Linked DNA regions of Labrenzia sp. PHM005. Each later gene encodes a partner of the first gene's protein in a complex. Links are inferred from orthologs where the notes say so. Each region holds a gene or a part of one and is shown in the gene's direction. Other genes may lie near its edges. The genes, in order: scpA and meaB.

Region 1 (15,672 bases):
ACGTTTGCAAGCCTCGACGTCCTTGACCAGAGTTTCGAGCCATGCCTTTTTTGTGGGCTGGTGGAGCTCGTTTTGTTTGACCACGCGTGCGGTAGCCATCTTGTCTTGCCAACGCAAAAGCCAATGTCCGGGCAAGGTTTTGCCGTAACCCGGGATGAGCAGGATATCGGTTTCCGAGATTTTCAAAATAGGGTCCTCAAGCGCGTGGCTGCCAATTTTTGCTGCGTGTAATCACACTTCGGGCATAAGGTCCAGCCGAAACGCTGGCTGGCATTCGGGTATGTAACGTTTAACTTCTTTACCTGTAGTCCAGTCGAGGAAACGAGGTATTCAGATCACATTCACTTGAGATTGCGGCAACTTCGTCGAGTTTGTTTTCCAGTGTGAGTAATTTATTCAGCTCTTTCGTGCCTTTTTACCCTGTTGAATTTCGGGATGAGGAAAGACCATGACAGGGGCTGTTGTTTTCGGGGGAGTGGGATTTATCGGGTCTCACTTGCTTCGTGCTCTGAAAGGGTCCGGCCAATATGATGAGCTGGTGTGTGTTGATCTGGTTTCACCGGCAGATCCGATAGACGGTGTCGATTATAAGATTGCCGACGTTCGCCAGCCGTTATCTGCAGATTTGTGCCAATCTCCCGATGAAATCTACAATTTGGCGGCCGTGCACCGTACACCGGGTCATGAGACGCACGAGTATTATGAGACCAACATTGCCGGTGCCACGCATATTTGCGAATTTGCAAGGGCAAAACAGACGAAAAAAGTCATCTTTACCAGTTCGATAGCCGTTTATGGCCCGGACGAGGCACCTAAAGAAGAAACGACGGTGCCCGCGCCACAATCGGCCTACGGCTGGTCAAAACTTCTTGCCGAACAAATCCAGCAGAGCTGGCAGCAGGAGGGCACAGACCGCAAGTTGGTGATCGTCCGTCCTGCCGTCGTCTTCGGTGCAGGAGAAAAGGGCAATTTTACCCGATTGGCGGGTGCTTTAAAGAAGGGGTTCTTTCTTTATCCAGGCCGCAAAGACACAATTAAGGCATGTGGTTATGTCGGTGAATTGATCCGCACCATGAAATTCATGCTGGAGCAAGACGAAGGCCAGTCGCTCTATAACTTCTGTTATCCGGATGCTTACACAATCGAAGAGATTTGCCAGAGCTTTGGGCGCATTGGGGGGCTTTCCCAGCCGAAAGGTGTTGTTCCACTTCCGCTGATGAAGCTTGCCAGCCTGCCGTTTGAAGTTCTGAATGCGCTGGGCTTTAAGAATGGGATCAATCGAGCCCGGATCCAGAAGCTGGTCGTCTCCACCAACATTGTACCGGCCAAGTTGGCCGCGTCCGGTTATACCTTCGAGACCGATCTGGACAGTGCCCTTGAGGAATGGAGCAAAACTTCATTGATTTCCGGCGGGTTTGCCTGATCGGAACATTTGTGCACTCCGTCAAGTCGGATGGAGGTGTCTATTTAGCCAAAAAAGAACCCCGCCTCAAACGGGCGGGGTATGTAGAACGGCAAGGCGCCCTAGGCAGACACCTTGCGAATACCGGTGCCTATGGTCAAACGTTAATCTGACCGTACCGCAGGGCCTCGACAACCGTGTGCGTCTTGTTCGAGGCGTTCAGCTTGACGCTGGCATTCTGCAGGTGCGCGTGGACAGTCCTTTGGGAGATATCCAGAACGTCTGCAATTTCACCAGCAGTTTTGCCATATGCAGTCAACTCTAGAACCTTGCGTTCGCGGGTCGACAAAGCTCCCGGGCGTTGCCCGGACACGACACCAAGTTCACGCAGGCGGGAGAATGCAGAGGCAGAAAGAGCTTCCAGATTGGCAAGATCATATTTGCTGACTTGAAGCGACGGGCCGCTTGCAAAGACAAAAGCCTGGAACGGATAAAGTTCAGTTACCGGCACCACAACAATCTGACTGCCTTCACCAGCAGATGCCATGAGATCGGAATGCTCCATGTCACCAGCTGTGATTGTCCAGATCCGTGCCCGGTTTGATCCAAGGCCCAGCATCAATGCGCTGTCGTTTGCAGACAACGACGTGCTTTCAATTCCGTCATTGCGTTGATCAGGCCACCGGAAGCGCTGGACCAAATTGTCGATCGGACGATTTGGCATTGGCAAACCGGTAATCAGAATATGCGTTGCCCCCATGCGGCGGAGATTGGACTCCAGAATATCTAGGACATGGTGAGCGGCATTTGCTTCTGAGATAGCTCTCAGTTTGTTCTTCAATTCGGTTTGATCAAGCATTGTGCACATCCTTCACGGCATTTATGCCGTATTTTGGGACTGCCACAGGTTCGCTGCAGGCAATCCTTGATGGGTTAATTCGCGTTTGGTGTGGTATTCAGTCACCCCAGCCAAACCCGACTTGCTGCACATTTATTTATGGGATCGTTTGTTGTTCTTCCGTGGGCAGAACTTCCCATGCGTCAGCAACTTCAAGCTACAATACAATTGATGAACGTACCAATAGGTAAAATGCCCTTAGTTGACTTTTTGTGCCAATTTGTTTGCTTTTCCCCCAGGTAATAGGGTGTGTTTACCGAAAGGGGAGTAAGGTAAGGTTGTATTTTCATTTTATGTATATTGTTAAATTTACCAATAATACAGCCAATTAACGTCTAATTAATAATGTCAGGGAATCGACGTGCCTGTCGGTCTTGATGCTTGATGAAAATAACAATGCTTGCGTAAGGCGTGCGACCAAACGCTGGCTTACCCTTTGTGCTGAGTTGCTTTCGCCTTTCCGCGCAGACTAAAAGAGCGAGCAAGGGAGACTGTATCCATGGCACTTAGTTTTTCTGGACCTGAGAGTTTTTTTGCTGCTGACGAAGAGGCCTGGTGGTCTGCTGTCGACAAGGCTCTGAAAGGAGCAGCGCGAGAAAAACTCACGTCGAAAACAGACGACGGTCTGGCGATCGCCCCACTTTATTCAAATAGAACAGACGTTTCAGCCCGATCCTTACGCCCGCAACGCGGCGATTGGATTGTTTCGCAGCGGATCGATTTGGCAGATCTGACCGAAGCGAATGCTCAAATTCTTGAAGACCTAACTGGTGGTGCCAGCGGCCTTGATCTTGTTGTGGATGGCACGGGTACCGCAGCTGGCCGCGGCATCCGGGTTAGCAGCGCAGATGACTTTGCTGCGCTTTATAAAGGTGTTCAGCCGGACTTGATCGAAACGCGGCTGGATGCAGGTGCGCAATCTTTTCAAGTTTTGAGCTTGTTTTTTGATTACCTCAAAGCTGAGAAGCTCGATCCGGCAAACGTTCATGTAACCGTGTCGCATGATCCGAATGTGGATAAAGGCACTGGCGACGTTTCCGCCGCTGTCAAGGAGACCGCCGCTAAATGTATTTCCGCAGGCAGTCTGGCCCGGTTTCTGACTGCTGACGGGCAAGTCTGGCACAATGCTGGCGCGAGCCAGGCGCAAGAGCTGGCGTTGGTTCTCGCCTCCGCAGTTGCCCATCTCCGCTCACTGGAAACCACGGACCTAGATCCAGAAACTTGGACCGACCGGATTTCCCTGACCCTGGTTGCGGATGCCGATCAGTTCGGCACCATCGCTAAAGCGCGGGCGATGCGTAAGTTGTGGGCTTCCGTTCTTAAAGGTGCAGGTTTGCCACAAAGACCGGCGAACCTTCATATGACAACTTCGCGGCGTATGCTGACCCGCCGGGATCCATGGGTGAACCTCTTGCGCAACACGGTTGCGTCCTTTGCGGCCGGGATTGGCGGGGCAGATGGCGTTTGTGTTCTACCGCATACCTTTGCCGTTGGGGTGCCGGATGCCTTTGCCCGGCGACTTGCCCGCAACACTCAAGCGATGCTTTTGGAAGAAAGCAACTTGGCCAAAGTCATGGATCCTGCTGCCGGGTCCGGGGCCATTGAAGCACGGACAGAACAGCTTTGCGCAGCAGCTTGGACGCTCTTTCAGGAAATCGAAGCAGCTGGCGGTCTGGCCGCAGCAACGCAAAACGGCCTGGTTGATCAGCGGATATCAGAGACAAAAGCAAAGCTGGAAAAAGACATAGCCCGTCGAAAACGTCCGGTGACCGGTGTCAGCGAATTCCCGGATTTAGGCGAGGAGCCGGTGTCGGTTCTTTCTGCTGCAGTGGATACGGATGGTGGGTGGCGCTATGCAGAGCCCTTTGAAGCTCTTCGCAATGCTGCGGATGCTCATGAGAATGCGACAGGCGCTGCGCCGTCCATCTTCCTGGCAAGCCTTGGGTCTCTAGCTCAGTTCACGGCGCGGGCAACGTGGATCGCCAATGCCTTTGCAGCCGGTGGTTTGAAAACCACAGAGGCAGCTGTTTATGGCTCTGTTGAGGAGATGGCCGCCGCGTTCAAGGACAGCGGCGCGGCATTGGCTTGTATCGTTTCATCAGATGCTGTCTATGAGGCAGAGGCCGAAGCTGTTGCTAAGGCGTTGACCGCTGCCGGTGCAAACCATCTTTATCTTGCCGGAAAACCGGGCGGCCAGGAAGAAGCCTACCGGGCGGCCGGTGTTGGCACATTCGTATATGCCGGCTGTGATATATTGGAGCTTCTGCGGGATGCGCACGGCCAACTGGGGCTGGCCAACGTAGAGGCGGCAAGTGATCAGGAGGGCCGGGCATGAGCAAGGTTCCAAATTATTCAAACATTCCGTTTGACGATGCCCTAGAGGCCGCCAACGCGGGAGATGAAGCCAATTGGACAACGCCGGAAGGAATCGATGTTGCCCCGGTTTATGGTGCGGACGATGTTGCTGACCTGAAGCACATTGGCACTTGGCCGGGCCTACCGCCGTTCATGCGCGGACCTTACCCGACCATGTATGTCCAGCAGCCCTGGACGGTCCGTCAATATGCGGGTTTCTCAACGGCCGAGGACTCCAACGCTTTTTACCGCCGTAACCTTGCAGCCGGTCAGAAAGGCCTTTCGGTCGCATTCGACCTTGCCACGCACCGGGGCTATGACAGCGATCACCCGCGCGTTTCCGGTGACGTCGGTATGGCCGGTGTGGCCATCGATTCCATCTATGACATGCGTACACTCTTTTCCGGCATTCCGCTGGACAAGATGAGCGTCTCCATGACCATGAACGGCGCTGTGTTGCCGGTGCTGGCGCTTTATATCGTGGCCGCGGAAGAGCAGGGCGTAGCCCAGAAGGATCTGTCGGGAACCATTCAGAATGACATTCTGAAGGAGTTCATGGTTCGCAACACCTATATCTATCCGCCGAAGTCTTCGATGAAGATCATCTCGGATATTTTCGCTTACACCTCGCAGAACATGCCGCGGTTCAATTCGATCTCGATATCCGGCTATCACATGCAGGAAGCCGGGGCGACCGCGGATCTGGAACTTGCCTACACCATTGCCGACGGCATTGAATACGCGCGCGCTGGTGTCGCGGCGGGCATGGACATTGACCAATTCGCGCCACGCTTGTCGTTCTTCTGGGCGATTGGCATGAACTTCTTCATGGAAGTTGCCAAGCTGCGGGCCGCGCGCCTGATTTGGGCGACCTTGATGGAAGAAAACTTCCAGCCGAAGAACCCGAAGTCTCTGTCCCTTAGAACACACTCCCAGACTTCCGGCTGGTCGCTCACGGCTCAGGACGTCTTTAACAATGTCATCCGCACGTGTGTGGAAGCCATGGCGGCCACACAGGGGCACACCCAGTCGCTGCACACCAACGCGCTGGATGAGGCCCTGGCGCTGCCGACAGACTTCTCCGCGCGCATCGCAAGGAACACCCAGCTGTTCCTGCAGCAGGAAAGCGGCACCACCCAGGTGATTGATCCCTGGGGCGGGTCTTACTATGTCGAAAAGCTCACCGCAGATCTTGCGGAGAAAGCCATGGCCCACATCCGTGAAGTGGAAGAACTTGGCGGTATGGCCAAGGCCATTGAAAAAGGCATTCCGAAACTTCGCATCGAGGAAGCGGCGGCAAAGACCCAGGCCCGCATCGACAGCGGGGCGCAGACGGTGGTTGGCGTCAACAAGTATAAGCCGGAGAGCGAAAAGGCGATCGACGTTCTAAAGGTCGACAACGCGACGGTGCGCGCGGCTCAGATCGACAAGTTGAAACGCTTGCGCGAGGAGCGCAACGAAGCGGACACGCAGGCAGCTCTCGATGCGCTCACCAAATGCGCTGAAACCGGCGACGGCAATTTGCTCGATCTTTCCGTCAAGGCGGCTCGTGCCAAGGCAACGGTCGGCGAAATCTCCTTTGCGATGGAAAAGGTCTTTGACCGCCACAAGGCGGAGATCAAGTCGATTTCCGGTGTTTACAAGCGGGAGGCTGGTACCATGTCCGGCACCATGGAAAAGGTTCAAGGCCTCGTTGAAGGCTTTGAAGACAATGACGGCCGCCGTCCACGAATCTTGGTGGCCAAGATGGGCCAGGATGGTCATGACCGCGGCCAGAAAGTGATTGCTTCTGCCTTTGCCGATCTTGGTTTTGACGTTGATATCGGCCCGCTGTTCCAGACACCGGAAGAGGCGGCCCGTCAGGCCGTGGAAAACGACGTTCATGTCGTTGGCGTGTCGTCGCTGGCAGCCGGCCACCTGACCTTGGTTCCAGCCCTCAAAAAAGCGCTCGCCGATGAGGGCCGGGAAGACATCATGATTGTAGTGGGCGGCGTCGTGCCGCCGCAGGATTATGATGAGCTCTATAAGTCCGGAGCCGCAGCCATCTTCCCACCAGGAACCGTAATTGCGGAAGCAGCTGTCGGGTTGATTGAAAAGCTGAATACGCAGCTTGGTTACGGACCAGCCCAAGCGGCGGAATAAACAATAGAAATTCGATGGAATTGGTAGCCGGCTGCGGGAAACCGTTGCCGGTTTTTCTTTTATGGGCCTGCTTGCCGCAGACTTAAGCGGACCGGTTTTTCCAGATAGGCAATGCTCAAATTCGCACCGGACCGCCAGCGGACTTTGGCAAGGCTGACAGTGACCTGTTTGGTGTCCGCAACATAGAGCGTTGCGGGCAAATCCGTGTCGGCATCTGGAATAACAATGCCCACACCGCCGTTTTTGAGGTCATAAAGCGTGCAGTCGCAAATGTCGGTTTTATCGACGGTCATCAGACGCCCATGCCGGAGACGTGTGCGGGTCGCTGGCGCCAAACGGTCGGCGTCGTAATCCAAGAATGATGCCGCATACATAATAAGGGGGCTCCAGAAAGACCTTTGCACAGGAATGCTGGAGCATGTGTAGTGTGTAAAAATTACGATGGCATTTCATGCATGTTTCAAAGTTTCGAATGAATTGATTAAAATTGACTCTTGATCAGCCTTCATTGCTTTCGGATGGCTGGTAAATCAGAATATCGCCTGGTTGGCAGTCCAGAACTTCACAGATCTTTTCGAGCGTTTCGAAGCGCACACCCTTCACCTTGCCTGATTTGAGCAAGGATACATTCTGTTCGGTAATTCCAATACGTTCGGCAAGCTCCTTCGACCGCATCTTCCGGCGGGCAAGCATCACATCCAGTTCGATAATGATCGGCATATTCGAGACCCTGATGCGTTGATGCTAGACGATTTGCCGGTTTTCTTCCGCGAGCAGGGCCGCCTCGCGAAAAATCCATCCAAACAACAACATAAGCGCCCCTAGAATCATTGTGAAAACTTCGCCGCCATCGAGGGAAACGTCAATGACTCTCTTCACTTCCGGATAATCAAGTGTCGCGACCATGATGCCGACCGGGTCACTGGCAATATCAAAAACCGCAAACGAAATCATCCATGCGCCAAGCGAAAAGACATTTTCCAAAGCCTGAGGGGAAAAGTAGTCCCCAGTTTCAAAATGCCTGCAGACAGAGCGTAAGGCCCATATGATTCCAACGACGAGGGCAAGGTTGACCACCAGAAGGACGGCCAAAATGGACCGCTGCGGGAACGGAATTGAGCTCAATGCTCTTTCGCCGTCGCCAATCCAGATTGTTTCTTCAACGCTCCACGCAGGTCCCTCCGGGAAAAGGAATACAAAAGTCAGGCCGATCCCAACCGTGAAGGTGGCAAAAAGGGATAGGGTTGCGACCCACTTGACCAGTCTCGCAACGATACGAATGCGTTTCAGGCGTTTGCTTTGTTCACAGACGGATACGTCGGCCATTTTCTATCCCCCGGTTCAGATCAGATGAATTGGCGGTTTTCATCGGCGATGAGTGCTGCTTCCCGTAAGATCCAGCCGAATAGCAACATCAATGCCCCTAAAACAAAAAAGAACAGCTCTCCCCCATCGAGGGTCACTTCGATTGACCTTTCTCCGGGAGGGAAATCATAGGTCAAAAGCACCGAGCCAACGGGATCGCTGATCAGGTCAAAAGTTGCAAAAGCGATGAGCCATACGCCGAAGGAAATGACACTTGAAAGGGTTTGGGGCGAGAAAAATTCCATGCTTTGGAACCGCTTGAAAACCTGGCGAATGTTCCAGCCAGCCAACATCAAAAGCACAAACGCAATGCCGGACACGATTGACAATCCGAAGCGCTGAATTTGGGGGATCTCGGCCAGCGGGCGTTCGATATCAGCGAAATCGATGGTCTCATCCGGCGCGATCATCAGTTCGTTCGGCAGAGAAATCCCGACTATCACGATCAGCCCGAAAATCAAGATCAAGAGCAGAATTCCGCTCACAACCCATTTCATGAACGCAGACACCCGCCTGATGCGGGTCAGTCGTTTTTCGCGTTCGGACCATTCCATCTCTGTCATGATTTCCTCCGGCCCTATTTTGTTAAAGGCCAATACATCTCAATAAATCAGTTGCTTCCGCGACCCGAGAACCATCGGGCCGGTGTGTTCAGCGAGCGTTCATCCGCCAAAGGAGATGTTGGCTCGCGGGTGACTGCTGCCCATTAACGAGGGAAGCCTCTAGAGCATTTCGAGAAAAAACGCAAATTCAAAACATTGCAGTTGACAAAATAATCATCGTTGTGATTTTTAAAATTATCGTTTCACAATAATTATTGATTGTTGTGTTGCGGGTTTGACGAGATAACCGAAGTGAGACCTCCCATGGTAAGTTCCTTTACCAATCACAATAGTTGCGTTTTTTATGGCTGTTCGCCGTGGCCAAAACCGTTTCGGCGCCTCCGGAATTCCTTGCCAAACACTAGGAACTGGCTGGTAAAACCCTTTGTTTTGTGCGCAGCCCTGGCTGTTCTGGTCGGCGGTGCTAAGGCCGCTGACATGCCGGTTGCTGGCGGAAACGATTTTGTTCCGATGGCTCCTGCCGGATCCATTTGGGCTGGGCCGTATCTCGGTTTTGAGGCCGGGGGGTCTCAAACAGTCACGGATGTGAAAGCCGGCGGTCAAAAGAAAGACTATTCCCGTTTTGATGCCGCATTTGGCGTGTTTGGTGGCTACAACTGGGAAGTCTCACGTGTGATCTTGGGTGTTGAAGGCGCTGCCACCTACATCGGCGACCGGAAAAAGGGCCACCATCCGGTTCTTGGAACCATCGAGACGGGATCGAAATGGGCTGTTAGCACCAAGGCGCGGGTCGGTTTGCCGATCAACAACTTCATGCCGTATCTGAGCTTTGGATTGGCGGCCACAGATCATAGTTTGAAGGCCAATGGCCAAACGAAGAACTCCGTCAACATCGCTCCAGTCTTTGGTGCAGGCCTTGAGGTTGCAATGCGTGACAAGTGGCGGCTGCGCGCTGACTATTCGCTCAGCGGGATCACCGACAGCAAAGATCGGTATAACGGTGTGGAAGCCAGGCGAACCGCCGCCAACCACCGTTTGATGCTCGGCATTTCGCGGGGCTTTTAGATCCATTGATAGGGCTTGAAAAGGGCGGTACTCCTTGTCGAGTGCCGTCCTTTCTTTTGGGGTATGGGAGACTGCCTTCTATCCGTAGACCAGGTTCGGCAACCAAGTGATGATGCCTGGAAACAGCATACATAGAACCAGGCCAACGATTTGCAACGCCAAGAAGGGCAGGGCCGATTTGAAGATATCAGTCATCGGGATGTCTGGTGGGGCGACGCCGCGCAGGTAAAAGAGCGCATAGCCAAAGGGCGGCGACAGAAAGCTCATCTGCATGTTGACCAAGTAAAGCACGCCGAACCAAAGAACGAGATCGTCCGGGTTATCGAGCCCAAAGGCGGCAGCACCAAGTGCCTTGATGATCGGCACAAAAATCGGCACGCACAGCAACAGAATGCCAACCCAGTCTAGGAACATGCCGAGGACCACCAGAACCACCTGCATGATGATCAAGATGCCCCAAGGGCCGAGCCCGGTCGCTTCCAGTGCGCCTTGCACGAACTGTTGGCCGCCTTCCAGGACATAAAGCCCGACAAATATCGTCGCGCCAAACATGATCCAGATCACCATGGCCGAGGCCTTGAGTGTGGTCAGGGAGGCTTCGCGCAGTGTTTGCCAATCCAGATTCCGGTGAATGGCCGCAACAATGATGGCGCCGAAGGTGCCAATGCCGGCCGCTTCCACAGGGGTTGCGACACCGGTGAAGATCACGCCGAGGACGATCACGATCAGAGCAATCGGCGCGGACATGTTGGACAGAAGGCGTACCTTTTCCTGAAACGGAATGCGTTCGTCTTCGGGGATCGGAGGACCTTTCTGCGGGCTGACCGTGCAAGACACCACCACATAGAGAATATACATGCCCGACAGCAGCAGCCCCGGGATGACAGCGCCAATGAAGAGTTCTCCGACCGATTGTTCGGCAACAACTGCGTAAATGATTGCCAGAATGGACGGCGGGATCAGAATGCCGAGTGTCCCCCCGGCCATGATCGAACCCATGGCGATCTTCGGGTCGTAGTGGCGTTTCAACATGGCAGGCAGGGCGATGATCCCCATGGTCACGACGGCCGCACCTATAACGCCGACCATGGCCGCAAGCACAGTGGAGGCGATAATGGTGGCTGCTGCCAATCCACCGCGCACACCGCCGAGCACCTTGTAGATGACATCAAACATGTCGTTGATGATGCCGGCCCGTTCCAGCATCGACGCCATGAAGATGAACAGCGGAATGGCCGAGAGCTGGTAGTTGGTCATCAAGGGGAAGATGCGGGAGGGCACAATGTTGAGCGCCCGCTCATCGCCAAGGACGAATAGAAAAACACAAGCCAGACCGCCCGTTACAAAGGCGAGCGGCAGGCCGGCCATGAGAAGGACCAGCAAGGACCCGAACATGATGAGTGTGAGCCACTCGATACCGATTTCAAGTCCCATCGATCAAGCTCCACGCACCAGAACGCGGATATCCCGCGCGAATTTCGATATCCCCTGCAGCACCAGAAGCAGGCCGCCGATCACCATGACCCACTTCATCGGCCACAGTGGCACTTCCCACTCGTTGAAGCTGATTTCACCCCAGCGGATGTTGGTGTCCGTCCATTGGCTTAAGTTCCAATTGGCAAGCATCTCGCCAGTTGTGATTTGGCCGCGTGACCAATCGGACAGGAGGCCGTTGCCGGATGGCACCGCAATGGCGTCAAATGCAAAAATCCAGGAGGTGACCAGCAAAGTGCCGGCAAAAATGAAGAAGAAAACGGAGGTCAGAAGGTCGACGAGTGCTTTTCGGCGCGGCGACAGCGGGGCATAGAAAATATCAACCCGGACATGGGATTCCGTCAGCATCGCATAGGAGCCGGCAATCAGATATTGCATGCCGAACATAAGGTACATGGCTTCATGGGCCCAGTTGGTCGGGCTGCCGAAGACATAACGGCTCATGACCTCGAAATAATAAACGATGACGGCGATCACGGCCCAATAGCTGACGAACTCGCCGCAGAAGAGTGATAGGCGGTCAATCCGGCCAGTCCAGCCGCTCGATACATAACTGGAATCGTCCTTGCGTTCGGCGTCTTCCAATTCTTTCAGTTTCAGTTCGGTTTCACTGAGCGGCCGTTCCGGTGGCAGATTTGCGTTGGCTTTTCGCACCAGGCCGGGCAGCAAGACAGCATCGATCGCCATCGCGGCAAGGATAAGCCAGAAGGCGTATTTGGCAAAGTTCCGCCAGAAAGTCAGATCAGCTTCGGCTGTTACCATCGCCGGGCGGGCTGTTTGGAGTTCTGTTTTTGCTTCTTCGATCCGCTCGCGGCCTTGTTCTATCCGTTTTTGAGCTCGTTTCACGTCCCGGTCGGCGCGGCGTTTGTCCAGGCTGCCCGCTTCCGCGGTCGCCTGTTTCTGGAGTAGGCCGGGAAGGTCGGCTTCGGCTGTTTCGACCCTTGGTATTTCGCGATCCAAAGTGCGTTCGGCCTGCCGGACTGCATTCGACATATCCGAAACCACTGAACGGGCTGTCTGTCCTTCAGAGTTTGCATAAAGAATGCAGATGAAAATGGGGATGTAGATCAGGCCAACTAAGCTTTTCAGATAGAGCCGATGCAGGCCCAAAATCCCACCAGTTATGAGAATGAAATAGCCAATAAACAGCGAATAGGTGCGCTCTGTGGATTTGGGCCGTTTGGCGAGTGCAGCGGCGACCAGCGGAAACAGGATCAAACCAAGCCAATAGGCCCAGTGCGGCAACGTAAAGTCTATTTGAGGCATGCCTCTACCTTCCCGTGGGCAGGTCGCCCAAGAACAATCGGCGCGGGCCCGCACAGAAACCTGCGCAGGCCCGGTCTATTTGCAGTGGCGAAGCTCTAAAGCTTGAGTTCCATGCCTTCGATGAGGTCCGGCGTGACATACCCAAGCGATCCGGACATCATGTAATCGAGCTGGATCTTGAAGATCCGGGCGCTGTCCTTGTCACGGTTGGCATAGCTGAACCAGATCGGCACAGCGATCTCAGTCATCAATTCCACATCGTCCTGGCTGAGGCGGGTGATTTCGGTGCCATCGGCTTCGAACTTCGCCCAGGCATCCTGGTCAGCTTTCTGGATCGATGCATGGTGCAGGTCGGAATAGACGTGAGTTTCCATTTCGACAAACTGCTGCATCTGCGGGCTGAGTTTGTCCCAGGATTCCATGCCGACCGTGATGTCCATAAGGTCAACCGGCTGATACAACGACATGAAGCCTGGAGGGCCCATGGAGATATAGTCGGTGACCTGGCTGAAGCCGAGGGCGTAATTGACCGCTGGACCGACATAGTCGGCAACGTCGATGGTACCTTTTTCCAACGCCGGGAAGATCTCGGAGCCTGGGAGCACCGTGGTTTCTGCGCCAATCTCTGTGAAGACCTCGGCGACCATACCGCCGGGAAGGCGCATTTTCCGGCCGCGGAAATCGTCAATGGAGCGGATTGGGACCTTGGAGTGGATGATGTTTGGGCCGTGGTGCACGGGACCGACGAATTTCATGCCCTGTGCCGCATAAAGCTCCCGGGCAATATCAAGGCCGCCAAGGGTGTAATAGAACACATCCCATTCATGCGGATTACGAAGGCCCAGCGGATAACTGGTCAGGAATGTCGCGGCGGGGATGATGCCCTGCGCGTAAATGGTGAAGGGATTCACTGCGTCCAGAACACCATTTTTCACTGCGTCATAGAGCTGGAAATCCCCAACAACGTCATTGGCTCCGAACGGCTGGAAGGCCAGTTCTCCGCCTGTTTTTTCAACGATGGTACCGCACCAGTCCTTGAAGATCTGAAGGCCGGCGCCGCCGGGCCAAGAAGTCTGGATCTTCCAGGTGGTGGTATTTCCCTGTGCGGTGGCAATGTGCGGAGCGGCAAGTGTCGCTGCTCCAACAGCACCTGCGCCTGCGAGACCCCGCAGGGCCTGTCTGCGTGTCGTAAGCTGAGTCATCATATCCTCCCAATCGCATCAGGAGACATTTGACCGTGCCAAAACCAGACCCCAGTCTGGTGTACTTGCTTCTGCCGTCAACAGCGGAGTGTGTTTTTGTGCTTATTTGCCCGATACTTGAGGATTGGAGAAGTGGTTGCGGTCCAATTCCGTCTCCTTGCGGACAAAATGATAATGCACTTTTTACCTATGGCAAAATTTCGAGGCATAGAAACATTTGTTCCGAAATGGAAAAAATATCGACAAATCTGGAATTTCCTCCAGATCTATCGATAGAAAGTCGGTGAAATCAGCAATCAATCCGTGAGCTGCCTTTGTCGACTCACTGATAACGTGTTGAGTGTGTCAATCTCCTAAACCAACGCAGACAGGCCAGTCAGATCCGCAAGTACCGCTTTGGGAGACAGGTCCTTATACTCATCCGGCTGCCCGGTCCTGTTCATCCAAACGGTCCGGAACCCGAAAGCGGTTGCGCCGGCAACGTCCCAGCGGTTGGACGATTGAAACGAGACTTCTTCCGGGTAGATCCGGAAGTGTGTGGTCACCATTTCATAGGTTTGCGGATCGGTCTTAAAAGTCCTGAGGCTATCAACCGAGAAGATCTCGTCGAAGAGATCCGTCAGGCCTGACGCTTTGGCAGCCGCCTCCAGCATGTCCGGAGAACCGTTGGAGAGAATTGCAATCTTGGCACCCGTGGCTTTCAGATCGGTCAGTACCTGGGGGACTTCCGGATAACAATCCAGCGTCCAATAGGCATTCAACAAGTCGTCTTTTAATGACTTGTCGGCTGACGGCACAAGTTCGAAAGCCGTATCCAGACCTTGTTGTGTCAGTTCCCAAAAGTCCTTGTATTGACCCATCAAGGCCCGGACCCAGGAATATTCCAGTTGTTTCTCGCGCCAAAGCGATGACAACCGCTGTGCATCAGGACCAAGTTTGGCGGCATGCTTGCGCACGGCGGCGTGAACATCAAACAAGGTACCGTAAGCATCGAAGACATAAGCGGCATACGCCATGACGGATCTTTCTGCGTAGATTTATCAGGAACGGCGCAGAGAACCGCGAGTCCAGCAGAAGGTCAAGTCAAAGCAGCTGCGACATAAGTCCAACTGCTTACAAAATGCCATCACATCGAAGTCATGCGGCTGGCAGTGTCACCGAACCATCATCTTCAATTGTCCAAAACGGATTGTGCGCAATTTCCAGAAGATGGCCACCTGGAACCTCGACATAGGAGGAATAACCGCCCCAAAAAGCCCGTTCCGGTTGTTTAACTGGTTTTGCCCCGGCCGCAACGGCCTGCGCAAACATCGTGTCGACCTCTTCTTTTTCGCTCGCATTCCAAGCAAGTGTTGTGGCCCCAAAAGGGGCGTCACTCACCGGGTGGGCAATTTCGTCTTCCAGCGCGTTGCGGTCATAGAGCGCAAACACACCGCCCGGAATTTGAAAAAACACTACCGCCGGGGAGGGGGCGGCATTAACGGTCCAGCCAAGTCCAGTTTCGAAAAATGTCCGTGCGGCAGCAACATCCGGCACAATTAATGTGATCATAGAAATACGTTGTTCCATTTTTATCCCCGCGAAGCGCATTTGAACAAAACAGGAACATCCTAGTTGGTGTTCTGTGTTTTGACAAGGCCGGCGAGCGACGTAAACGGCTGGTTCCCAGAACGCAAGGCGGCTTATTACAATTTGGCACGGGTGATGGAGCATGCGTGATTATGAGAAGGAATACGCACAGTGTTTAAGTGAAAAAAACTTCACATTCTTCCTGCATGCGGAAAATTCCCACCTACCTGTAGCAAAATTCAGAATAATAAAACTCGTATTCCGGAATTTATTGGTATGCTATTGACCCGCGGTTGGAGGCGGTGTTCTGTCCGTGGGAAATACCTTCAAACAGTTACGGCCAAAAGGGGA
Region 2 (15,609 bases), 2.1 Mb from region 1 along the record:
GAGGTTATCGTGACGGCGCAAAACGGCCTTTCTTTTGCCGCAGGGGAAACCACAAATTGAGTAAAACACATTGCGCTCCAGCACGTCTTGTGGCCTGTTAGCGCCTTCTTGAGGCCGAAATTCTGTTCGGCCTTTGCATCTAATTTCTCAGATTAAGGAAACGTCATGAGTTCCATCGACAAGGTATTGGCTCGTATTGATGCCGATCTGGATAACAGCCTTGATCGCCTGTTCGAACTTCTCAAAATCAAGTCGATTTCGACCGATCCGGAATTCAAGGCACCGTGCCGCGAGGCCGCCGAGTGGCTAGCGAAGGAATTGACGGACATCGGCATCGAAGCCTCCGTCCGCGAAACGGATGGCCACCCGATGGTGGTCGGCCACCGCAAGTCCGGTAAACCTGGCCCGCACGTTCTTTTTTATGGCCACTATGACGTACAGCCTGTCGATCCTCTGAATTTATGGAACCGGGATCCGTTCGACCCGGCTATTGAGACGAAAGAGGACGGCACCAAGATCATCGTTGCCCGCGGCGCGGCAGACGACAAAGGCCAACTGATGACCTTCGTCGAAGCGGCGCGCGCGTTCATTACAGAAACCGGCGACCTGCCTGTCGACGTTTCGATCCTATTCGAAGGCGAAGAGGAATCCGGTTCGCCGTCGCTGCACCCCTTCCTGGAAGCTCACAAGGACGAGCTGTCCTGCGACATGGCGCTGGTTTGCGATACCGGCCAATGGGATGCGGAAACGCCAGCTATCTCCGTAATGCTGCGCGGCATGGTCGGCGATGAAATCATCGTCAAGGCGGCCAGCCGCGACCTGCATTCCGGCTCATATGGCGGGTCAGCTCAGAACCCGAACCATATCGTTGCCAACATTATTGCAGGACTGCACGATGAAAATGGCAGGATCACCCTCCCTGGCTTTTATGACGGCGTGATCGACATGCCGGAAGAGGTCACCGCCATGTGGGACAAGCTCGGCTTCGACGTTGAGGAGTTTCTTGGCGAAGTCGGTTTGAAATATCCGCGTGGCGAGAATGACCGCACGCCGCTGGAACACCTTTGGACCCGCCCGACCTGTGAAGTCAACGGCATGTGGGGCGGCTATCAAGGCGCAGGCTCGAAAACGGTCATCCCGTCAGAGGCGCATGCCAAATTCACCTTCCGTCTTGTTGGCGATCAGGATCCGGACAAGGTCCAGCAGGCCTTCCGTGCCTACGTGCGCTCCAAAATTCCTGCCGATTGCTCGGTCGAGTTTATTGCCAAGGACGGTAGCCCGGCCCTTAGGCTCGACTTCACAATGCCGGTTCTTGAAAAGGGCCAAAAAGCCCTCAAGGACGAATGGGGCAAAGAGGCTGCGCTCACCGGCATGGGCGGCTCCATTCCGATCGTCGGCGACTTCAAGCGCATGCTCGGGATGGATTCCCTTTTGATCGGTTTCGGCCTGGAAGACGATCAGATCCACTCGCCGAACGAGAAGTACAATTTGACCAGCTTCCATAAAGGTATCCGGTCCTGGGCACGGGTTCTGGATGAGCTGGCCAAGGATTGATTGTCAACGACCATCTGACAAACACTGATCAGCCAATAGGGTCTTGGCCGGTTTCGTTCCGGCCAACCACCCGCTTTTCAATCTTCTTGGTCCATGGCCATGTTTTGACCTGTTCAGCTAAACTTGTTTGATTTGGAGCCTGATATGAAATCAATTTGCGTATTCTGCGGGTCCAGTTATGGCGCGCAAGAGGACTACAGCGATGCGGCCAAATCGACCGGGACTGCAATCGCGGAACAAGGCATGCGGCTGGTTTACGGCGGCGCCCGGGTCGGCCTGATGGGTACTGTTGCTGACGCAGCTCTTGCAGCTGGCGGCGAAGTGATCGGCGTATTGCCAAACTCTTTGAAAGAAAAGGAAATCGAACACCAAGGGCTGACCGAATTGCATCTCGTGGGGTCTATGCACGAACGCAAGGCCATGATGGCCGATCTGTCAGACGGCTTTATTGCCCTGCCAGGCGGTGTCGGTACATTGGAAGAAATATTTGAAGTCTGGACCTGGGGTCAGCTCGGCTATCACGAAAAGCCCTGCGGCTTTCTCAATATTGCTGGCTATTACGACCACCTGATCGCGTTTTTGGACCACCAGGTACAGGAAGGCTTCACCAAAAATGTCATGCGTGACATGGCTCAGATTGCCGAAACTCCTGAAGACCTTCTGAGCCTCTTCAAAGCATATGCTCCGCCGTCCACCCCGAAGTGGATCAAAAAAGACGAGACTTAAGTCAGATCTCGGGATCCGGCTTTGATAGCGCGTCGACCTGACTTATCCGTTTAACACTGTATGGATTGCCTCGGAAAGGTCGGCCAGGGTCTTGTCGATCAAACGCGCATCCGCTTCAGTGGGATCGCTGTCCTTTCCGATGATCTTATCGAGTGCATCATAAAAAGCGCCATCAGCCTTGGAGATCAGGGCATCCTCAGCTGCCGTTAATTCGCGGCCAGCAAGCCCCTCTTCCAGGTCTTCAAACAAGGCGTCCAATTCATCCATGGATTCATCGAAGAATTCGCCCTGCTGCTCGCTCAAGTCCGCTCCAAAGACATCGTCAAAAGCATCGAAAAACGCATCTTCGGCCTCTCCAAGACGATCAAGGAATTCTTCTGCGGCTTCACCGTTGAGCGGCCTGCCGGCAAAATCATTAAAAAGAGCCTCAATCTCTTTAGCGAACAACTCGCCGGCAGCTAGGATGGATACTTGTTCCTCGAAATCGAGATCATCTCCCAGCGCAAAATCAACGGCTTCACTGATGTCCTCGACAACGCCTGTCAACTCCCGGCTCAAGCCGGACGCAAGCGTGTCAGACCCGGTGAGGGATCCTGTCGAGGCAGCTGCCAAAAACGCTCTTGCTTCTTCCGATATGGAAATGGAGACAGCATCACCAAAGTTGGAGGCGCTTTTCGTATCAGGAACATTTTGGGCCGGCCTATCTGCGGCTAGTGCCTGGGAAATTGCACTGACGTGAGATGAAGATCCAATACTGTCAATCGCCATGGTTACTCGGCCTTGCCCTAAAAGATTGAGGAGGACTGTCGCCGATCGTGGTTAACAGGGTGTTAAGAATGATTAATGCCGAAGATGTTGAGAGCCTGTTAAAACTGCTAATCAGGTGCTTTTCGTTCAGGCGTGTGAATGCTAAGACCCTTCTGTCGAAATTAACAATCCTTACCGGTTGGCGGAGTTTCTGTTTCATGCGTTTGCCGCTTCTCGCGTGTCTAGCCCTTGCAGCTGCCTTAAGCACAGCCTGTTCCCCAACTGCAGACATAGATGCGCCAGTTAGCGCAGTTCGCACGTCGAACGTCACGCTCCTGCAGATCACTGAAGACCACGTCGGCGGCATCACCAAGGAAACGGCCTACGCCCCGAAGGCGATCGAAGCCTCGCTGCCTGGCTTCACCACCGAAGGCATTCAAACTGCCGTTGAAAACAAGACCGAATGGGCGCTAGCTGCCTTCAACACCGATGGGTTTCAAGTCTTGCAGGTGTTCAAAGGTCAGAATGGCAAAGTCCGCACAGTTCATGGTGTCACCCACCACCTTCAAGGCCCGAACGGCGAGCGCATCGGTATGACCTTTGCCGAAATTGGAAGTGCCCGGGCCGATTGCCGGGTGGGTAAAAATCTCTGGCGCGGTATGGCGATTTGCCGTTCTACCGGACACCCAAACGTGGAACTGGTCTATGCCATTCCCGGCTACACCGGCCCTTATCATGAGCTTCCGCCCGCGCAGGACCTCTTCGATGCGCAGCTGCAGCGCATTTTGTGGACACCGAAGACCTGATCAAGAGTGCCATCATCTGGTTTCAGATGGACTGGCACGAACCGCACCAGTCCGCTCCAAAATTAGGTGGCTACTTCGAACTCATCTTCTGTCAACAGCGCGGCCCCATCCGGCTGCAAAACCCAGAGTTCGTTGGTGATGACACCATGCGCCTTATTCATGCGCCAGCGCGACTTAAGGTGCACGGATTGATCATCGACCACGGTCAACTCCGGATCAAGATATTCAACATCCGAAAATCCGTCAGAGATGATTTTCTCCCAGAATTTCTGAATTTCCTTGCGGCCCCGGAATTCACCAAACGGCGTTACCTTCATGACTGCCTCGGGGCTGTAGAAATCAGCGCAGCCTTTGGCATCCCCGCGGTTGAAGGTTTCCTGCCAAGCCCTGCTGGCCGTCTGAGCGGCGGTGAGTGCGGCGTTCGACATCTAAGTTTCCTTCCATCTTGGACCGACGGCCAAATCGCGACCGCCGGACTGTTCCGATGGCGAAACCCTATTCGTCATACAGGCTGAAGGGAGGTGGCGCTATTGTCATATAATATGCATATACTGACAAATGAGCCAACCGCACCATATTCAACTAATTTCATTGGGTGAAGCACGTGCTTCAGTCCTTCACGGCCTGCTTGAGCTGTTTGAAACGGCCAGCTCTAAAGCCGAGGTGATCGGTCAAACTGGTCTGAGTGTTGATTACGATAGCGGGATGCGAACCGCCAAGGTCCTCTCCTGCAATCCTAAACCTGATGCTATTGTGGTTTTGCCCTCCAACGCGACCGGACAAGAGGATGAACAAGCGATCCTGGACGCTTTGGTTCACGCCCATAAAAGCGGAACGCTGATCGGGTCCATCTGTTTGGGGGCTTTTGATCTGGCGCGTAGCGGTTTGTTGGATGGCCGGCGGGCAACCACCCATTGGAACGAAGCCGACCGCTTCGCCAGCCAGTTTCCAAAGGTCTGCCTCGACAGCAATCAAATCCTAATTGATGATGGTGACTTGGTAACAGCTGGCGGCATGATGGCTTGGACGGATCTGGGCCTCAATCTCGTGAACCGGTTCTTAGGGCCTTCGATTATGCTGGAAACGGCCCGGATGCTGCTGACAGACCCGGGCGGCCGCGAACAGCGATTTTATGCGGTCTTTCATGCCAATCTAAAACACAAAGACCCGGCGATCCTTTCCGTTCAGCACGACATTCACGCTGCTCCGGAAAAACGATGGACTGTGCCGGAGATGGCCAGCCGCGCCCGTTTGGGAGACCGGACCTTCTTACGCCGTTTCAAATCCGCCACCGGCGAGACGCCGGTCCGCTATGTCCTGTTGATCCGGATTGCCCGAGCACGGGAGCGGCTTGAAACCAGCGTAACTCCGGTTTCTGAAATTGCTTGGGATCTTGGATATGCTGACGTGAATGCGTTCCGAAAGGTGTTTTGGGACTTGGTCGGATTAACCCCATCAGATTACCGCAGGCGGTTCTCACCGCGCTCATCCGGTTGATAAGCCCCTCGTCCTAACGTTGTTGGTGACCTTTTCTGATTCTTGGCTTAAAGCGGGAAGATCATGACCCAACGGACCGCTCCCCTCGACCCAAAACATCTCGCTGAACAGCTTAAGGCCGGCAATCGGGCGGCCCTTGCACGCGCCATTACGCTCGTTGAATCGAAAAAACCGGATCACCGCAAAATCGCACGCGAGCTGGTCCAAGAAGTTTTACCCCTGACTGGTAAGGCCTTGCGTATCGGGATCACTGGTGTGCCCGGCGCCGGCAAGTCGACCACCATAGATACTTTCGGGTCCAACTTGACCGCAGCAGGTCATAAGGTTGCAGTGCTTGCGGTTGACCCCTCCTCGACCCGCACTGGCGGTTCAATCCTAGGCGACAAGACGCGAATGGCGCGGTTGGCCGTTGATCGCAACGCCTTTATTCGTCCGTCTCCGTCAGCAGGCACCCTTGGTGGGGTTGCTGCCAAGACCCGCGAAACCATGCTGCTGTGTGAGGCCGCTGGGTTCGATGTCATCCTTGTCGAAACCGTTGGTATTGGCCAGTCGGAAACGACCGTTGCCGACATGGTCGACTTCTTTCTGGTCTTGATGCTGCCGGGAGCTGGCGATGAGCTGCAGGGCATCAAAAAAGGTGTCCTGGAAATCGCAGATATGATCGCCGTCAACAAAGCCGACGGGGAAGGCGCAATCCGCGCCCGGGCCGCAGCCAGCGAATACCGGGCCGCGCTTCATATCCTTGCTCCCAAAACCCCCACATGGACACCGCCGGTTATCACCATCTCCGGACTAGCCAATGAAGGCCTGGACCACATGTGGGACCAGGTCACGGTCTACCGCGAGCGCATGACAGCCAGTGGTGAGTGGCAAAAGAGACGCGCAGATCAGCAGGTCTCCTGGATGTGGGACACCTTGCAACAACGCTTGATGGACTCACTCAAAACCAACGAAAAAACAGCAGAACGTTTAAAAACACTGGAAATTGATGTTCGCAATGGTACAACCGCTGTTTCCGTAGCCGTTGACGAACTATCCGGTCTGATGGGCCTTACTGACTAAAGACTTTTATGAACAATAGCCAAAAAACCATTCTTGTGACTGGCTTCATGCCGTTCCCCGGAGCCCCCGTCAATCCGACACAAATGTTGATCAAACGCCTGCCGAAACGGCTTGGCCAGCATCAGCACGGTGTTGGATATCGTTTTGATGTTCTACCAACCACTTGGGAAGCACGGAAAACTGTCACCGATGCTTTGCGCAGGGAGGTGCAACCCGATGCCATCGTGCATTTTGGTGTGGATGGCACCCGACAGGACATCAACATCGAAAGCCGCGCTGTAAACCAGGCCATTCGTGTCCGGCTCGACAGCACCGGAAAGTCCCCAGACAACCCAGAACTCGATCCGGCTGGAGAACGCGCGCGATCTGCAACTTTGCCTGCCGCTCCGCTAGCTGTGGCAGCCCGGTTGTCTGGCGCCCGGGCAAAGGTGTCTGTGAACGCCGGAACATACCTATGTAATGCGACCCTTTGGGATTCGATAGGATCGGGTATTCCAAGCATATTCGTACACGTTCCGCCCTTGCCGCGTACGAAATGGGATCCACGGCCTTCCTTTGCCGTTTTGGAAAATTCAGCCGTCAGCCTTTTGCAGGATCTTGCCCGGCGTTTGCGGTAACGGCGGTGTCGATCAATTGTTCTGCCTGAGAAACGCAATCCCGAGCCATGCGTGCTGCAAGGCCGGCGCGGCCGAGAACCCGCATGCCAAAATAGAGCGCCAACAGGCCCCGGGCTGTTTCTTCAGTCCAATTGTCTGGAGCCTGGCTGAGGCCTGAACCATAACTGTCCTGCAAGGCGTTACGGAATGCGGTTTCCAATCGCAAGGTCATGGCTTGCAGCCGCTGTTCGATCTCACCGCCCTGCGCAGCCTTGTCGGCCATGGCGTTGCATAAGAAACAGCCGAGGCGGTCGCCATCGTTTTCCGCAACTTGGGCGATCTTATTGAAGAGATTCAGGATCCGCTCGCGGCCACTGCCGTTTTCCGGGTTCCCCAAAAACGCCACAGTCGCACCGACTTCCTGTTTGTCGTAACGCTCAAGCGTGGACAGATAAACGGCATGTTTATCCTTGAAGGCCTTATAGAACGACCCCCGGGTGATTTTCATGGTTTTCAAAAGGCGCGCGAGCGAAGCCTCTTCATACCCAAGATCCCAGAACAGACCCATTGCCCGCTCCAGCGCCCTATCCGTTTCAAATTCCCTTGGTCGTGCCATGGTCTTGGTCAATCACTCCATATGCCTTTGCCAAGATTGGTTTTCTTAAGACAGTTTGCAAGTCTTCAGACCGTTTCGTGTGCGCAGTCCAGCGCTGACACTCCCATCCAGTAGGGTCCAAAAAGGCACGCTCTCAAGGTCTCACAAAACGCTCACCCCTTCGTGTTTTGCAGATGAACAGCCCACTCCCCATTTCCTCATCACCAGGCAGGGTTGGTGAATTTGCGTCTAATTAGGAACTGATCGGTTCCTTACTTGCAGATCTTAACTTCGGCCTTGGCCAACACGAATATCCTTGGAGTTCAAAAACTATGTTTGCAAATCTGATCCGCGGTTCCGTTGCCGCTTTGGTTGTCGTCTCCGGCCTCGTTTCCAGCGCATTTGCTGCCGGCGTTGATGTCAATGCGACCGTGACTGGCCTTGCTCTTCGCGGCGTCGATCCGGTGTCTTACTTCACCAAAGGCGCTCCGGAAGATGGCGATTTCACCATCACTGCGGTCCATAATGGTGCGACCTACCGCTTTGCGTCTGAAGAAAACAAAGACCTGTTCGAGCAGAATCCTGAAAAATATCTCCCGGCGTACGGCGGTTTCTGCGCCTTCGGCACAGCCATGGGTGTGAAGGTTGATGGCGACCCGGATCTTTGGAAGATCGTTGACGGCAAACTCTACCTGAACCTGTCTGAGAGCATCCAGGAACGTTGGAACAAAGACATTGCCGGCAACATTGCAACTGCCGACGACAAGTGGACCGAAATCGAAAACGTCGATCCGTCTGAACTGTAAGATTTACACGACAAAACATTGTCGAAGGGCGGAGATGGGGTCATCTCCGCCTTTTGGCCTTTGGCTCAAGCTATCGGCTCTGAACGGCTTCCACAGAGTTCAACTCGCCTTGATGCTCATGCATAAAATGCCGAAGTGCCATGAACAATTCCTTGGCATGATCCTTATCATCCCGCTCCAAAGCCGACCGAATATCGTCCTCGATCATCTGCACGATACTTTTCGCCCCTTCGGGCTGCTCAAGAAGATAAGCTCCGAGTGCAGTCGCTGCGATTTCTGAGATGTGCTCATGTTCCGCCAAGGCCAGGATTTCCGCTTCGTCCAGGCCAGACATATCGATGCAGTCTTGAATGCTGATCATACCGGATCCTCCACCCGCAAGGGTTTGAGGCTATCAATCCGCACCCAATGCGTCAAAACCGCATATGACAGCTTATAGCTTGTGGATTTGCATGACGAAGCTCGGCAAAAAGGCTCAATTATTTTCTTAAAAATACTAAGTTTCGACAACACGTATATTGAATGTATTTTTTTAGGCCTCAGATACTGATACATTCGAAGCGATGTTTTTGCGCAAGATCGTAGCCGCCATACTTTTTGAGATTAATTACTTGACAGAAACCCCGATTTTCTATGAGTTATCTTGCCGTTACTGCCTATCAAAAAAATTGAACTATTATTGACGCTAACAGGTTTCTCATCCAGGTTGACATGGTTCATCAGACCGCTCAGCACTTCGTGCGGCGGCAAATGCATTGGCATCTGCCGGGACCTGAGAGCGAAGAAAACGCTTCAATTCAGTAATTGTACGGCCTTCTAAAACGGCAAATATTTCTTGTTTTTCAACAAATTCACGCAACTCATCGAGTCGGTTTGTGGCGGCAAATTCCGAGACGACATCAACAATCAGCGTTCCTTTTACGCGTCGTTTGCCTTCACCATTTTCGGTCCCATCATTTGAAAGACTTGCCATAGTACACCGCCTTTATCCTAGAATTGAAATCCATCAGCTAAACGGGAGGGAATACAAGGAACTACGAGATTACTATTGGTATCATTTCTCACTCTTTGACACTCCAACTCTAACCTTGCAAGTTCCCGTGCCCTTGCGTTCTGTGCTGACGCCGATAGCGGATTTCCTCGTAAATCAACTTCTTTCGACAAAACGAAAGTAAGCGCTAACTTGTGTTTGTCGATCCGCAATGAACTTTGTTTTAGTTTAGCTTCTGTGAGCCGAATGTGCTCGGTCAATGGGCTAAGTGTTAACGACCCACCCAATTCCCCAGAGAACGCAGTTGTAAACTCCATTGTGTCATTCCAAACAGAGTCACCCTCTTTTGCCTTTAAGTTGCCAAACTCGTATAAATTAACAAATTGCCCAAAGGAGTTACTTAGATTTAGTGATCCGGATATCGGATAAGCAAAATTGACTCCGCTCGAATTATTAGAGCATATTTCTTTTTTTCTATTGTCTTTATTTAAAAATCTAACCAGGTTTTCATTATTGTCTATGACGACAAAATTCCGAACATTATTTCGTTTTTTGTCCGCCTTACCACCTACAGATGCTGAAAATGCACCGTTTGTGAAAAGTTTCCCAAATGACAACCCTCCATCCAGAATATTCTGCTCGGTCATATCAAAAGTAAATTCATACCCAATATAACCGTGATCATAACGATTTAATATATCTTGCAGATCCTTAGAAAACCCGGAGCGCATTCTTTGGTCAAACCCAGCAAATAACTCAGGATTTTCTTTTAATTCCCGAGCTAATTTTGACTGCCCGAACTTATCCATCGCACCAATGACGTAAGATCTTAGGGTGTCTCTCATTTCGCAGCGGATATGTTGAACAATTTGGTAAGTGGACACACCAGTTACATTCTCCGGCGTAGGTTGAATAGAACATGCAGTAATAATCGACAGATTTACTGCGCCGACAATGCACAAAACAATGTTAAACTTAAATTTTTTGTATGGCCTAGCCCCTATCTGCCAATTCATCTTCCAGCCACCCCGATTGAAAACAAATGAAGAGCAATCTCTGGTAGGTAAGCATGCGTTAACAAAAGCAGTCAAGACATTTACCGATACGCTTTGAAGAACCAACATTATTAGACCGGGCCAAGACAACCGATCATCCCGTCATATCGACAAAAGTTAAATCACTTTGCCCGTCCGGCACGGCACTTGCTCCGTTGCTTTCCAAGACAGTCCGTATTTCCGTTTTGGAGCAATTTCGTGCCAAAAACCGCCAGAAACACACGTTTTCCCGCAGCGATCTCACGGCGGGCGTTCCTAGCCGGGACAGGTCTGTGCCTTTCTGGGACAGCGGCGATGGCGTCCATGAAGGTGGCGGACCTGCGCGGCTCTATAGATTCCGCTGATCTGGGGCTTTTGCCGAATGCAGCCGATGACCAAACCGCGCAGTTTCAAAACGCAGTCAACCGCGCAGTTGAACGCGGCCGTGCCTTGTTCTTACCTGCAGGCACCTATCCGGTCGCCAATCTCCGCCTGCCGTCAGGCACCTTGATCGTTGGTGTTCCCGGACGGACCCGCCTTGTCTATCAGGGCGGCGGCGGCCAGCTCATTCGCGCAGAAGGAGTCAGCAACATTGGCCTGACAGGATTGACTTTTGATGGTGCCAACCGCTCCATTGGCGATTTCACCGACGGTCTGTTGCATTTTGTCGGTGTGCGGAACCTTTCCATCGATCAATGTGAAGTGGCCGGCTCGACCAAATCGGGCCTGCTACTCGATCGCTGTTCCGGCCGGATTGAAAACTCCAGAATATCCGGAGCAACGGAGGCAGGCATTCGCTCCAACGAGGCAACAGGCCTCGCTATTACCGGCAACACGGTTTCAGATTGCGCCAATGGCGGCATCTGGGTTCACCGGTGGCGCGACGGCGAAGATGGTACAATTGTTTCCGGCAACCGGGTCGAGCGGATCGGTGCACGTTTCGGCGGCACTGGCCAGTTCGGTAACGGCATTAATGTGTTCCGCGCAGGCGGTGTCGTGGTGTCTAACAATCGGGTCGCCGATTGTGCCTTTTCTGCGATCCGTTCCAACGCTGGTTCAAACATTCAGATCATTGGCAACTCCTGTCACCGGTCCGGAGAAACTGCGATCTACAGCGAATTCGGTTTCCAAGGCGCAGTGATCGCCAACAATATTGCAGATGGCGGAACCATCGGTATTTCGATCGCCAATTTCTCCGACGGCGGCCGGCTGGCAATTTGCTCCGGCAACCTCATCCGCAACATCAAGGACACCGGCCCCTACCCTCCGGAAGTTGCCGGTTTCGGAATTGGTATCGCTGCCGAAGCAGACACAACCCTCACCGGAAACATCATTGAAGGCGCGCCAAAATTCGGACTGATGCTGGGATGGGGACCCTATATGCGCAATGTCATCGCGTCCCAGAACGTGCTGCGGAACTGCAAAACCGGGATTGCGGTCAGCGTGGCTGATGGTGCCGGTCCGGCAGTGATCACCAACAACATCGTCCAAGGCGCAACACGTGGCTCAATCAACGGGTTCCGCTGGCTGGAACGGGCGACCGGTGAACTGAACGGCTCATCGGAATTTGCCAATCTTACGGTCCACAGCAACCAGATTTCCAGCTGACTGAGAGCTCTTGACGCATCGCAGATGTTTCTGGTGTTTTATCCCTATTGTGAAACACCAGTTTCGATCTGCTTCTGCTTCTTCTGTTCTTCCAAAGTGTTCGGCGCCTGTCCCATCGACGGATCGTAAACGACGCTGCAGTTCCGCCCATTTGTCTTAGCCTGATAGAGCGCAAGGTCGGCCCGGCGCAGTGCAGTCGACAAAGTACGGTCAGTCATCAGGATCGAACTAATCCCAAAGCTGGCGGAATAGTGCAGGTTGTGACGAGATACAGACCGTTCCAGAAAAGCAAGCCGAAGTTTTTCCGCGACTTCGAAAGCGTCAGCCTCGATGGTTTCCGGCAACAATAGCCCAAATTCCTCACCGCCAATCCGGCCAAACAAATCGTAATTTCGAAGGTGTTTCATGGTCACTCGGGCACAATCTCTCAAGACCTGGTCGCCAACCGAGTGGCCATAAGTGTCGTTGACTAATTTGAAGAGATCGAGATCGAACATGATTACGCAGGCATCTTCGCCATTGCGCGTCGCACGATTAAGCTCTTCGTTGCCACGTTGCAGGAAAATACGCCTGTTAGGTGCTCCGGTCAGGGTATCTGTGGATGCCAGCCGTTCTGCTTCCCGTTTGGCACACTCCAGTTCAGCAGTCCGTTCCCGAACTTTGACGTCCAATGTGTCCCGTGCCTCCTCCAGGCGCTGAACATGAAGTCTAACTTGTTCCCGGCTGGCATGCAGCATAAGCAGCAACACACCGATCACACCTATCATGAGCTGCGCGTTGATCAACGCCGTGTTGAGTTCGACTTCTCGAAGCGGCCCGTATCCCAGGGCTGTAGGAACAATAATCCCAGCAGCCAGATAAAAAACTACGATAGAATTGTAGAGGCCACTTAGTCTGAGTGCTGCCCATAATAACAAAGCAATGGTTGCGACCAACTCAAAACTCAAGACCAAGCCAGCTATCCCTCCCCAGAACGCTGCGAACCCAGCTGTGCTAACAAGCGCGAAATTGGCAATCGCCTCGAAAGTGGGAAAACCACCTCCTTTGAATTTTTCCTTGCGCAGGATTGCAATTGCCAGAGGAGCGATTGTCAGCACGCCCAGCGCATCGCCGGTAAACCAGGTCGCAAAAACATACCCATAGCTGGCCACTGGTATGATGCCGGCGAACACCAATCCGGAGGCCCCGAAGAATGCACTCACAGCAGATCCACCAGCAACACCGATAGCCAGAAACGCCGATGCTGCCGAAACGCTCTGAAACAATTTGAAGGGTCGAAAATGCTTGTGCAGGAGAGCCGCTGCGCCGACGGAGGCTAGAGCATCGCCGATGCCATTTGGAATGCCGGCCAACAGGGATTGCATCATGCTAAGTGCGGAGCTGGGGTCGAAATACGCCCAGACATTACCCAAGTAAGCACCTAGAAAAACGCCCGGCCAAATACCCGGTCCTCGAACAAGGGCCCAGGCAAGCATCAGGCCGGAGGGGATCCATACCGGTGTAACATTCCCCGGCGGGATGGCGAGGGTTTGGCCAAGTCTGGCTGTCAGGATATAAGTCACCGCCACCAGGGTGACTTCAACAACTCTTGTCCTGTCGATCGGCAATCATGTATCTCCTTGAGGATCTCACCCCAGGGGTCGAACACCAATTTGTTCCCTTCTCTAAATCAGTATTTGCAATTCATGCCCGCTGCGCATCCGTGGCACTACTTAGAAATACACCTATAGGTTTATTTTCACAAAAAACAAAGTAGCTTACAGTTGCACCTACAAAAGGGTACACATCACTTAAACAATCCGCCTCGTCAATCCTGACAAGGCGGCTGTGATAAAGTTAGCTATTTCGCGAATCTTAAGGACAGGCAGGACAGCCCGCCGTCAACCTTGCGTGCCTCATGGGTTGGCAAGACGACGGTTTTGAAACCGGCTGCTTCGATCGCCGCAAGAGTTTTTGGATAGCCTTCCGGAACAAGAACGACATCGTTCACCCTTATGACATTGGCTGCGTAATCTTCGCCGTCCGGAACGACGACAGTTTTCCGGTCACCGAAGAACCCGCTCTTGGCCATCACCTCGGTTGCCAGAATGACTCCTTCACCCAAGGTGGAACAGGCCGTCTTGAAGTGAAGCACGCCCTCAGGGGTCTCGCAGACTTCGGCGTTGTAGCCCCACTCGCCCAGAAGTTTTGCAAACGCTTCAGCGCCTTCGCGGTTTGTCCGGGCAGACAGACCGATCAGGATGACATCATCCAGCATCAGGATATCGCCGCCGTCGACATAGCCAGTCCCCGGCAGTTCCACGACTTTTTCGAACCGCGCATCGAGCGCTGCTCGGATTTCCTTGCCCTCACCTTCCCGGCTGGCAGTGCCCGGGCGCAATTGGATCGCACCTTCCGGCAAACAAAACGCCGGATCTTCGACAAAACAGCTGTCCGGATAAGTTTCCAGCTGCGGCAGAACGTCAACGGTCAGGCCGGCCTCTTGTAACGCCTTCACGTAAAGCTCATGTTCAGCTCGGAATGCTGCACCACTGGGATCGCCGGTATCGACCGCACGGATACCGTCGGCCACGCTGTCGGCGGGCATGCGGGTGATGGCATGAGTGAAACGATAAGACAGTCCAGCGCGTGCCGGCATTTTTGGAACTCCAATGAAAACCACAAGCGATAAACCAGCCATTCGCCGCGCCAATTTGCAAGATGCAAATGCTATCAAACAGTGCATTGACCGCGCCTATTCACCGGTAAAAGAGCGCTTGAACGATCTTCCAGATGTTTCCGCAGGGGTAGAAAAGGAGATTTCTGAGAAGGTCGTGTTTGTTGCTGAGAACAACACCTCCCTCGCCGGCTGTGTGATACTCGCGCTTCAGGGCAACCATGCACATCTGGTCAATATCGCGGTTGACCCTGAGTATCATGGGCGCGGGATCGCGCGCCTGCTGATCCACACCGCCGAAGAACTTGCCCGCCGAGATGGAGCAAGCGAATTTCGGCTCGCAACCCATGTCGGCATGCCGGAAAATGTTGCCCTTTATACGCATCTGGGCTGGTCGGAAACCGAGCGCAAAGGCAACAAGGTTCTGATGACCAAGAGGCTTAAAGGCACGATCTCATAACTGAGGACAAGCCTAGCTTGTGAGAAGGGTTGTTTTCAGAGAATTCAAAAACTCAGCGCGCGGGCGGATATGGCCTGCCTCTGTGCCCCTGCGGGTGAGGACCGGTGGATTGACCAAAGTATCCAGCAGCTTTGCTTCCTCCTCATCAAAGTCCAGCATCGCTTCCAGCACAGTCGCCATCATGACTTCTGCGGCCCGCGTCGCACCGTCATCGCATTTCAGGGCAACGCCAAACCCGAGCTCAGGCACAGAGGCACAGAAGACACCTTCGGCGCCCGTTTTGACGAAAACCCGGCCGCGGAAGCCCTCCATGACTTTGGTACAAAACCGGTCGGCTCCGGCAACCATGTAAGGCTCGTTAACACAGGCATCGAAAATCCGCTGAGCCGCGTCCTGGCGCAAGGGTTCCAACCCCTCTCCGGTTCCAAAGGCAGCGAATGCGCGGGCAAAGCCGACAAGGGGAGATGCATA

What was found.
Region 2: the proteins of scpA (region 1) and meaB are in contact, whole or in part, in a crystal structure (PDB 8DPB), measured with the Methylorubrum extorquens proteins. The link is inferred for Labrenzia sp. PHM005 from one-to-one orthologs. Residues at the interface, in SOR27001.1 of Methylorubrum extorquens: Glu577, Glu578, Asn579, Asp580, Gly581, Arg582, Arg583, Arg585, His596, Ala604, Ser605, Ala608, Asp609, Gly611, Phe612, Asp613, Val614, Asp615, Ile616, Gly617, Pro618, Leu619, Glu625, Arg628, Gln629, Val631, Glu632, Asn633, Asp634, Glu661; in SOR26638.1 of Methylorubrum extorquens: Arg20, Ala21, Ala24, Arg25, Thr28, Ser32, Arg33, Arg34, His37, Thr98, Gly99, Gly100, Ser101, Ile102, Leu103, Lys106, Thr107, Ala110, Ala113, Ile114, Asp115, Arg116, Ala118, Phe119, Ile120, Arg121, Pro122, Pro124.

Annotation. Positions count from the first base shown.
Region 1 is NZ_CP041191.1:3,167,557-3,183,228, forward strand. The notes cover bases 4,215-7,214. They hold scpA (methylmalonyl-CoA mutase), read left to right. Parts: upstream 4,215-4,631; coding sequence 4,632-6,797; downstream 6,798-7,214. Other genes in these bases: FJ695_RS14240 (methylmalonyl-CoA mutase family protein), read left to right, coding at 4,215-4,635; FJ695_RS14250 (hypothetical protein), read right to left, coding at 6,857-7,171. Outside these bases: FJ695_RS14225 (alpha/beta hydrolase), read right to left, coding at 1-186; FJ695_RS14230 (NAD(P)-dependent oxidoreductase), read left to right, coding at 449-1,423; FJ695_RS28290 (helix-turn-helix transcriptional regulator), read right to left, coding at 1,560-2,261; more of FJ695_RS14240, read left to right, coding at 2,800-4,214; FJ695_RS14255 (helix-turn-helix transcriptional regulator), read right to left, coding at 7,296-7,517; FJ695_RS14260 (DUF2975 domain-containing protein), read right to left, coding at 7,542-8,123; FJ695_RS14265 (hypothetical protein), read right to left, coding at 8,144-8,725; FJ695_RS14270 (outer membrane protein), read left to right, coding at 9,116-9,790; FJ695_RS14275 (TRAP transporter large permease subunit), read right to left, coding at 9,869-11,224; FJ695_RS28170 (TRAP transporter small permease subunit), read right to left, coding at 11,228-12,550; TRAP transporter substrate-binding protein DctP, read right to left, coding at 12,646-13,755; FJ695_RS14285 (haloacid dehalogenase type II), read right to left, coding at 14,106-14,768; FJ695_RS14290 (VOC family protein), read right to left, coding at 14,890-15,321. UniProt on the Escherichia coli protein: Catalyzes the interconversion of succinyl-CoA and methylmalonyl-CoA. Could be part of a pathway that converts succinate to propionate.
Region 2 is NZ_CP041191.1:5,252,959-5,268,567, forward strand. The notes cover bases 4,456-7,392. They hold meaB (methylmalonyl Co-A mutase-associated GTPase MeaB), read left to right. Parts: upstream 4,456-5,393; coding sequence 5,394-6,392; downstream 6,393-7,392. Other genes in these bases: FJ695_RS23825 (GlxA family transcriptional regulator), read left to right, coding at 4,456-5,330; FJ695_RS23835 (peptidase C15), read left to right, coding at 6,401-7,009; FJ695_RS23840 (TetR/AcrR family transcriptional regulator), read right to left, coding at 6,972-7,392. Also shown: FJ695_RS23795 (cation transporter), read left to right, coding at 1-60; FJ695_RS23800 (dipeptidase), read left to right, coding at 166-1,554; FJ695_RS23805 (TIGR00730 family Rossman fold protein), read left to right, coding at 1,699-2,280; FJ695_RS23810 (hypothetical protein), read right to left, coding at 2,323-3,048; FJ695_RS23815 (DUF1131 family protein), read left to right, coding at 3,246-3,833; FJ695_RS23820 (nuclear transport factor 2 family protein), read right to left, coding at 3,896-4,261; more of FJ695_RS23825, read left to right, coding at 4,392-4,455; more of FJ695_RS23840, read right to left, coding at 7,393-7,604; FJ695_RS23845 (YHS domain-containing (seleno)protein), read left to right, coding at 7,916-8,389; FJ695_RS23850 (hypothetical protein), read right to left, coding at 8,460-8,750; FJ695_RS23855 (hypothetical protein), read right to left, coding at 9,087-9,362; FJ695_RS23860 (hypothetical protein), read right to left, coding at 9,380-10,396; FJ695_RS23865 (TIGR03808 family TAT-translocated repetitive protein), read left to right, coding at 10,634-12,022; FJ695_RS23870 (diguanylate cyclase), read right to left, coding at 12,067-13,629; FJ695_RS23875 (dimethylarginine dimethylaminohydrolase family protein), read right to left, coding at 13,863-14,660; FJ695_RS23880 (GNAT family N-acetyltransferase), read left to right, coding at 14,674-15,138; FJ695_RS23885 (asparaginase), read right to left, coding at 15,151-15,609. UniProt on the Escherichia coli protein: Binds and hydrolyzes GTP. Likely functions as a G-protein chaperone that assists AdoCbl cofactor delivery to the methylmalonyl-CoA mutase (MCM) ScpA and reactivation of the enzyme during catalysis.